2 regions of the Pandoraea sp. NPDC087047 genome follow, and region 2 is predicted to be linked to the other one. Evidence: riboswitches for the same ligand, from Rfam matches in the RefSeq annotation. Region 2 holds a riboswitch; the other holds the start of a gene.
What was found. Region 2 has a riboswitch for cobalamin ahead of ACIPHM_RS08955 (TonB-dependent receptor plug domain-containing protein). Riboswitches for the same ligand answer to the same signal wherever they lie in the genome.
Positions count from the first base shown of each region.

Region 1: another riboswitch for cobalamin. It lies ahead of ACIPHM_RS07605 (TonB-dependent receptor); the one in region 2 lies ahead of ACIPHM_RS08955 (TonB-dependent receptor plug domain-containing protein).

Region 1 covers NZ_JBIUZU010000003.1:461,362-465,674, reverse strand. Annotated here, with positions in the region: gene ACIPHM_RS07605 (TonB-dependent receptor) at 1-1,842, opposite strand, end outside; adenosylcobalamin (AdoCbl) riboswitch at 2,142-2,226, opposite strand; gene cobF (precorrin-6A synthase (deacetylating)) at 2,306-3,076, opposite strand; gene cobM (precorrin-4 C(11)-methyltransferase) at 3,094-3,819, opposite strand; gene ACIPHM_RS07590 (cobalt-precorrin-6A reductase) at 3,816-4,313, opposite strand, start outside.
Region 2 covers NZ_JBIUZU010000004.1:205,867-210,179, forward strand. Annotated here, with positions in the region: gene ACIPHM_RS08935 (acyl-CoA dehydrogenase) at 1-1,040, shown strand, start outside; RNA gene ssrS (6S RNA) at 1,172-1,352, opposite strand; gene ACIPHM_RS08945 (cell division protein ZapA) at 1,387-1,698, opposite strand; gene ACIPHM_RS08950 (hypothetical protein) at 1,695-2,006, opposite strand; cobalamin riboswitch at 2,096-2,348, shown strand; gene ACIPHM_RS08955 (TonB-dependent receptor plug domain-containing protein) at 2,504-4,313, shown strand, end outside.

The DNA.
Region 1 (4,313 bases), on a different contig from region 2:
GCGCGATACGGCTACACCGCCCACGCTCTCGTCGAAGTTGTCGTAACGCGCGCGCAACAGCGACGCGTTCGCCTCCACCGAAAAGCCATAACCGAGCTTCAGCGCGCCCGACCACTCGACACCGCGCGACGACTGCTGGCCGACCTGCTCGGAGAGCGTCGGATTCAGCGGATTGGTCGTCAGCAGGTTCTTCTTCACGATCTGATAGACGGCGAGCGTCCAGAAGCCGCGTCCGTCCGGCAGTTCCTGCTTGAAGCCCGCTTCCCACTGCTGGCCGGTCGCGAGGCTGAACGCCGTTTGCGATTGCGACAGCGTGACGAGCGAGCCGATGCTGTCTGCGCCACGCGTGTACTGGCCGTACACCGAGGCCGATGGGCTGAGTTGATACACGAGGCCAAGCCGCCAGCCGACGTTCGAGAACGTTCTGCCGAAGGTGCTGCCGGTCGCAAGCTGGCGACGCGAATAGTCGATGTAGTCGTACCGCATGCCGCCCACCGCCGACAGACGCGGCGTGATGTCGAAACGATCTTCCGCGAACACGGCGGCCTGACGCGTGAGCGTGCGGAATTCCGGCACCGTCGGATCGGGGCTTGCGAATACGCCCGGATTGAAGGCGTCCACGCTCACCACCGACGATCCGCCGAACGGGCTATTGCTGTCGCGCTGGAACGAAATCTGGTTCGCCTCGACGCCGATCACGAAGCGGTTCGCATGGCCGGCCAGGGTGCGGTCGATGGTCGCGTCGAGCCGGTTGCCGACCTGATGTTCTTGTTGAATGATCTCGATGTAATCGCTGCGCGTCACCAGACGCGTGGACGGGTCGAGTTCATAGGTTTCGCTGTCGCGCCAGTGCCGGTTGGTGTTCAGGTAGTACAACTGGTCGCGGATCGTGATGCCTTCGGCCGCACGGTAGACACCCGTGAGCCGCGTGGACTGGTCGAAATAGGCGATCAGCGCGTTACCGACGTTGAAGTTCTGGTAGCGCAAGCTCTGATCGAGCGTGCCGTTGTTCAGCGGTACGCCGAAATACGTTGCCGGCAGTTGGCGGCCGTAATCGTAAGCGAGCGTGAACGAGAGCTTCGGCGAGACGTCGAGCTTCACCGCGCCGCCGAACGAGGTCGTATGCGACTCGCCGCGATCGACCCAGCCGTCGCTGCGGTTATCGCTCACGTAGAAGCGGTACGACAGCATCGGGCCGAGCGCGCCGGTCGTATCGAGGGCGAAACGCCGCTGGCCGTCGGTGCCGATGCCGGCCTGAAGGGTGGTCGCGTAGTCGCGTTGCGGTTGCTTGGGGATGACGTTCACCACGCCGCCGATCGCACCTTCGCCGTACAGCACCGAAGCCGGTCCGCGCAGCACATCGATTCGCTCGACCTGCCAGGTATCGAACGGGAATGTCATGGTGCCCGCGCCCGGATAGAGACGCGTGCCGTCGTAGAGCGTCATCACCGATTCCTGGCCGGAGAAGCCTCGCACGGCGAGTGCCGTGCCGCCATTGCCGGGGGCCGCGTTGCTGGTGAAGCCGGTGGCGCGTGTCACCGCGTCGGTGACGGTCTGGTCACCCCGCGCTTCGATTTGCTTTGCGGTGATCGTCTCGACGCTCGCGGGCGTATCGAGGCTCGACAGGTTCAGGCGAGAACCGGTTGCTGTCGGCGTGGAGAGCGGGGCGTCGTCGCGCGTCTGTTGAGCGTTGACCGTGACGAGCGGCAGGCCGGCGTCAGCGGCAAAAGCAGAGGCGGAAGTGCCGCCGAGCAGCCAGAGTGCGGTGAGCGCGGCCGGCGTGAGGGCGAAGCGGCGCGTGGCCGGGGCCTTGGTGACGGCCGTCGGGCGTGGGTAGTGCATGGTATTTCCCCTGTCGTCATATCAGACGACTTGTCGTTATCGTGCGATCTGGTGCAGGCGCGGACTGTCATCGTCGTCTCGGCATTTCGGTGTTTCGGCCGAAGCAGACGGGTCCTGTTATGTGTCGTACGGAAGCGCCGGATCAGGCGATCAACGGCGATGCGAAGCGACAATGCGCCGGCGTCGCGACGTCGGCATGGCCGAGGTGGCCGGGGAGAAAGCAAATTCGCAGCGAGCGAAGCGTGCGCGTCATACGGGGTCTCCTGGGGTTTCGCGCCCCAAAACAAAGGTCGATGAGTCCGACGGCCAGGTCTGACTTCCCGTCGCGATGACGGGTCACAGTGGCGCGACCGCGCTGGATTTACACCAGCTTCCGGCCGTCGGTAGCGCGCATTCTACGTGTTCCGGTAGGTTTACGAAATAAAGCGGCAACACTCTTTCATGCAGTCCGCTCATTTCGTCGTCACGCACCGTCGCGCTTGCGCAGCAGATAAGTGTCCATGATCCAGCCGTGCGTGCGACGCGCCTCGGTCCTCACGCGCTCGATCTCGTCCATCACATCGCGAAGTCTTCCCGAGATGAGGATCTCGTCTGGCGTGCCGACATACGCGCCCCAATAGATGTCGAGGTCCTCATGCGCGAGTTGCCTGTACGTGTGCTTCGAGTCGAGCATCACGACCACGCTGTCCACGCCGGGCGGGAACCCGTCGGCGATGCCGCGACCGTTCGTGATCTCGATCGATCGCCCGATCCGGTTCAATGGAATACGATGTTGCGCAGCCAGCGCCTGCACGCTGCTGATGCCCGGAATCACCTCGAAATCGAACTCGCCGTTGCGGCGGCCGTCGATGGATTCGAGGATACGAATGGTGCTGTCGTACAGCGACGGATCGCCCCAGACCAGAAAGGCGCCGACCTCGCCGTCTTGCAGTTCTTCCGCAATCAGCCGCTCGAAGATCTGTTGCTTGTCGCGGTTCATCTCGTCGACGGCCGACCGATAGTCGGTATCGGACTCGTCTGCCCGTCGCTCGGGACTCGTGGCCTGAACCACGCGGTAATCGCGACGGCTCACGAAGCGTTCGATGATGTGCCTGCGCAACGCGATCAGCTTTTCCTTCGCCGCCCCCTTATCCATCACGAAGAACACATCGGCGCGGTTGAGCGCGTTGATTGCCTGAACGGTCAGGTAGTCGGGGTTGCCGGCGCCAATGCCGATGATCAGGATCTTTTTCATTCGTCGGTCTTCCAGCGTCAGGCACTCGCGTACAGCGATGAATCGGCAAACCCCTCGGCCGCCAACACACGCCCGACCAGAATCAGGGCCGTGCGCTCGATTCCCGTCTCGCCGACCTTCTCGCCGATGGTGGCCAGCGTGCCTGTGACACGCGTCTCGTCCGGCCAACTGGCGCGATAGACCACGGCGACCGGGCAATCCTCGCCGTAATGCGGTTTGAGTTCCTCGACGATGCGCGCCAGGTGCCGCACGCCGAGATGGATCGCCATGGTCGCGCCGTGGCTGGCCAGATCGCCAAGCGCCTCTCCGGCGGGCATGGACGTCTTCGTCGCGTAGCGCGTCAGGATCACCGTCTGCGAAATGCCCGGCAGCGTCAGCTCGCACCCCAGCGTGGCGGCACACGCCGCCGTGGCCGTGACACCGGGCACGATCTCGTAGGGAATGTCCAGATCGCGAATGCGGCGGATTTGCTCACCGATCGCACCGTACAGCGACGGATCGCCGGAGTGCACGCGAGCGACATCCTGTCCCTTCGCATGTGCCTCCGACAGCAGCGCCACAATGGCGTCGAGATCGAGATCGGCGGTATTGACGACACGCTCGGCCGTGTGACCGGCCAGCACTTCCTCGGGCACCAGCGAGCCGGCGTAAAGAATCACGGGACAACTTCGAATCAGGCGCTGTGCCTTGACCGTGACCAGCTCCGGATCTCCCGGCCCGGCACCAATGAAATAGACCGTCATACTTCGCTTCCTTTTGAACAGGCGTGGATAGTACGGACGCACGCCTCGCTACGCAACGCATCGAGCGCCGCCAGCAATGCCTCCACGGTGTCGAACACCCGTCCGGTGTCGACGGCGTCGGGGCGCGTCAGCATCACGACTGGCAGACCAAGTGCGCGCGCGACGTCGAGCTTCGCCCCGGTCGCCGCACCGCCGCTGTTCTTGCTGACGACGACATCGATGTCGTGCTGCGCAAACAAAGCGCGCTCGCTGTCGTGTGTGAAGGGTCCGCGTGCACCGATCACGGTGGCCTGCGCGTTGCCCGGATGATCGTCCAGACAGCGAACGACCCAGATTTGATGAGCAGGAATCTCGTCAAGATGAGCGAGTGGCTCTCGTCCCAGCGTGAACAGCGGACGCGAGAAGCCGGCCAGCGCCTCGCACATGCCCAGCCAGTCCGGCACATATCGCCAGTCATCGCCCGGCTGCGCCTGCCAGGGCGCGCGACGCAGCGC
Region 2 (4,313 bases):
ATTGCGTGTCCATCGAGCACAAGCTCGGCATCAAGGCGAGTCCTACGGCCGTGCTGCAATTCGGCGACAACGGTGGCGCGACGGGATATCTCGTCGGCGAGGAAAATCGCGGCCTCGAATACATGTTCATCATGATGAACGCCGCGCGTTTCGCGGTCGGCATGCAAGGCGTGGCCGTCGCCGAGCGTGCGTATCAGCATGCGGTGGCGTATGCGCGCGATCGTCTGCAAAGCCGTCCGGTGGACGGCTCCTCGCGCGAGGCCGTGACGATCATTCATCACCCCGACGTCAAGCGCATGCTCATGACGATGCGCGCGCTGACCGAAGGCGCGCGCACACTCGCTTACGTTGCGGCCGCGCAGGCCGATATCGGTCACCACGCGGCTGACGACGAAACGCGCAAGCGTGCGCAGGCCGTCTACGAATTCCTCGTGCCGATCGTGAAGGGCTGGGGCACGGAGATGTCGCTGGAGGTGGCGAGCCTCGGCGTGCAGGTGCATGGCGGCATGGGCTTCATCGAGGAGACGGGGGCGGCGCAGTACTACCGCGACGCGCGCATTCTTCCCATCTACGAAGGGACGACGGCGATTCAGGCAAACGACCTGATCGGCCGCAAGACGCTGCGTGACGGTGGCAAGGTGGCGCGTGAACTGTGCGAGCAGATCGAGGCAACGGAGAACGAATTGCGTGCCGCGGGGGGCGTTGCGCAAGCCGTGGCGGAACGTCTGGCGAAGGGCCGCGCCGCGTTGACGATCGTCGTCGACTATGTGCTCTCGAACACGCAGGACAATGCCAATGCCGTGTTCGCCGGCAGCGTGCCGTATCTGAAGCTCGCGGGCATTGTGCTGGGGGGCTGGCAGATGGGACGTGCGCTGCTCGCGGCGCAGAAGCTGCGAGATCAGGATCCGTCGTTCTACGATGCCAAGATCGGCACCGCCCGATTCTTCGCGGATCACATCCTCACGCAGGCACCGGGCATCGCACAGGCAATCACCGAGGGCGCCGACTCGGCACTGTCGCTGAACGAAGCACAGTTCTGATGGCTGAGCGCGTCTCGCGAAACAGCAAAGGCGACCTGCGGGTCGCCTTTGCTTTTGTGTGACGCGGGAGGAATGGGGACGCTGCCGACCGACGAAAAAAAACGGCACTGCGCGAACGCAGTGCCGTGTATTGGGTCCCCGCCTCAGCCGCTAAGCCGGCATCCTGAACCGAAGGTTCAAGGTGGTCGCGGTTAGTAGCGCTTTGGGTTCATCAGACTAAGTGACGCTCACGCCAGCACTACAAACTTCCGCAACCTGCAACAGATCATTGGTTCAAGGAATCTATGACTTTCGCGAACCAGGCAGGGAAAACTAACTTTTTGAATCGGACGGCTGTCGGTGCCTTTCAGTTTTGATACTGATCGATCACAGCGCTCAGTCGTTCGTCCATGCCTTGAATTCTACGCTGAATTTCTTCGGCAGGGAATGCTTGTCCTGCAGCAATGCTTTTTTCCAACGCTAGCAATTCGGATGCCAGGCTCAACGCTGCCATGACGGCAATCCGATCGGTGCCACGCACGCTGCTCTGTGCACGAACCTTGCTCATCTCGGCATCGACGCGCGACACGGACGCGAGCAGGTCGGCTTCGTGTTCCGGCGGGCAGGCGAGCCGGTAGGACTGTTCGAGAATATGAACTTCGAGCTGCTTGATCGTCATGCGTTTTCTCCACCGGGGGTACCGAGCAGATCCATCTGACCCTCAGCGGGGTTTTGCGTCGGAAGCTTTTCCAGGATGGCGTTCAGGCGAACCTGTGCCTCGTCGATCTTGGCGGCCAGCTGGTCGCGTTGCAGACGCAAGGCGTCGCGCTCGGTGCGCAATTGCTCGATGGCAGCGCGGGTTTCGTCGCATTCGGCGCGCGCGCGGTCGAGTTCCGCGAGCAACGCTTGATTATGTTGGTGAAAACGTTGGCTGATGACAACCAACTGTTCCATTTTGTCTGTGAGATTGTCGAGATCGGTGAGCATCGGGCTGCGTCCTCTTGATTGCCCTACATTCTAACGGAATCGGCGGCCAATGCCCGACGAACGAGCATTGACGCTCGTCCGAATGGCCCCTACACTTGCGGCACTTTGGTGCTCGCGCACGCCCTCCCGGCATGCGCAGTTAAACGGGAAACAGGGAGCCGCGTCCCCACACGGGCTGGCCAACCTGTGCTGCCCCCGCAACGGTAAGTCATTCTTTCGGCCCGAAAGGTTTCCGAAAACGCACTTCGCCTCCATCGCCACTGTGTGCCATGCGCATGCGGGAAGGCCGGTCAGGTGCGACGATGACCAGCCCGGATACCGGCCAAGTGAGTGGGGATCAAAGCCACGCCGCCCGGCGCAAGCCGCAGGTGGTGTGTCGTCGTTTTCATGTGTCGATGCATCGCATCCGTGACGTGTCACCGGCGCTCCCCGTGCGCCAGCGGCCCGCGGGGGATCGGGTCCAGGCAATAAGAAAACTACGGAAGTCACACCAGATCATGCGCTCCCACGTTCGCGCGATGGCGCTGCACGCGCCTGCTTTTGCACGTCTCGCTTCGGCACCCGCCGCCTTTGTTCCCGCCCCACGCCATCTGGCCATGGCTGCCGCCATGTTTGCCGCAAGCGTTGGCGCACACGCGCAGTCGGCGCAAGCTGCCGATGCACCGGCGGCTGCGGCCGCTGCGGCGGTTGCCGCCACCCATGTCGCGAATGCCACCGGCAATCCCACGGCTGCTCAGCTCAAGACGACCGTCGTGACGGCGTCGCGCACGGAGCAGAAACTGGCCGACACGCTGCCCGCCACCTCGCTCATCACCCGTGAGGACATCGAACAAAGCCAGGCGCAGGATCTGCCGACGCTGCTGCGCGGTCAGGCCGGCGTGGAAATCGTACAGAACGGTGGTTTCGGCACGTCGGCCAGCATTTTCATGCGAGGGGCGAATTCCAATGCCTCGCTGGTGCTTATCGACGGTGTGCCGGTGAGCTCTGCGACGTCGGGTACGACCAACATCGCACAGATTCCGGTGTCGCAGATCGACCACATCGAAATCGTGCGCGGCAACGTGTCGGCGCTTTACGGCTCGCAGGCCGTGGGCGGTGTGATTCAGATCTTCACGCGCAAGGGCGACGGCGGCCCGCCGCGTGCCTATGCGGAAGTCGGCTACGGCACGAACAACACGACCCAGGCCAACGCCGGTATCGCCGGTTCGTTCGATGACGGCAAGACGCGTTTCTCGCTGGATGTCTCGCGCTTTCACACCAACGGCATCTCGGCCGTCGACCCACGTTTCTACCCGAAAGCGAACCCCAACCGCAACGGCGACGACAACACGAGTGTCACCGCGACGCTCTCGCGAAAACTCGGCGATACGTGGGAAGCCGGCGTGCGTCTGTTCCAGAGCGATGGCAGCTATAGCTACGACAACCCCAGTGGCAAGCGTCCAACCGATCTGAACGACAGCGATACGCGCGTGCGCCAGATTTCGGGGTACGTGAAAGGTAACGTCACTGACAAGTGGAGCACGCGCTTCACCGTCACGCAGGGCGACGACTACAGCTACAACTATCTGAACGGCAATGGTAACGGCAATTTCCACACGTCCAGCAATCAGATCGATTGGGCGAACGAATATGCGTTCATGCCCGATCAGAAACTCATTGCCGGATACACGCGTCTTGAACAGACCGTCGACACCAACAGTCCCCTCGGCCACAACAATCGCCACGTCGATTCGGGTTACCTGGGCTATGAAGGCACGTTCGGCAAGCATCAGTTCCAGGTGAACGTGCGTCGTGACGCGTATTCGGACTTTGGCGGTGCGAACAGCTACTGGCTGGGTTACGGCTACCACCTGACAACGCAGTGGAAGCTGCTGGCCAATGCGTCCGATGGTTTCCGCGCGCCGACGTTCAACGATCTGTTTTACCCGAACTACGGGAACCCGAACCTGCAGCCCGAGCGTTCGATTTCGAAGGAGCTCGGCGTGCAGTTCAATGGTGGCGAACGTCTGGGGCTGGTCCGACTTACCGGGTTCCAGACCAATTACACGAACCTGATTCAGTCCGCCACCATCGCCCCCGGTGTGTCGCAGGCGTCCAATGTGGCCAACGCTCGGGTGCAGGGCCTTGAGCTGACGTACACCGGCCGCCCGCTCTTCGGCGTCGACGTGCGTGCCTCGCTCACGCGCCAGAACCCGACCGACCTCGATGCCAACAAGACGCTCTCGCGCCGCGCCAGGCAGTACGGTTCGGTCGGCTTGTCGAAGGCGTTCGACAAGTTCACGGTCGGCGGCGATGTCTTCTACAGCG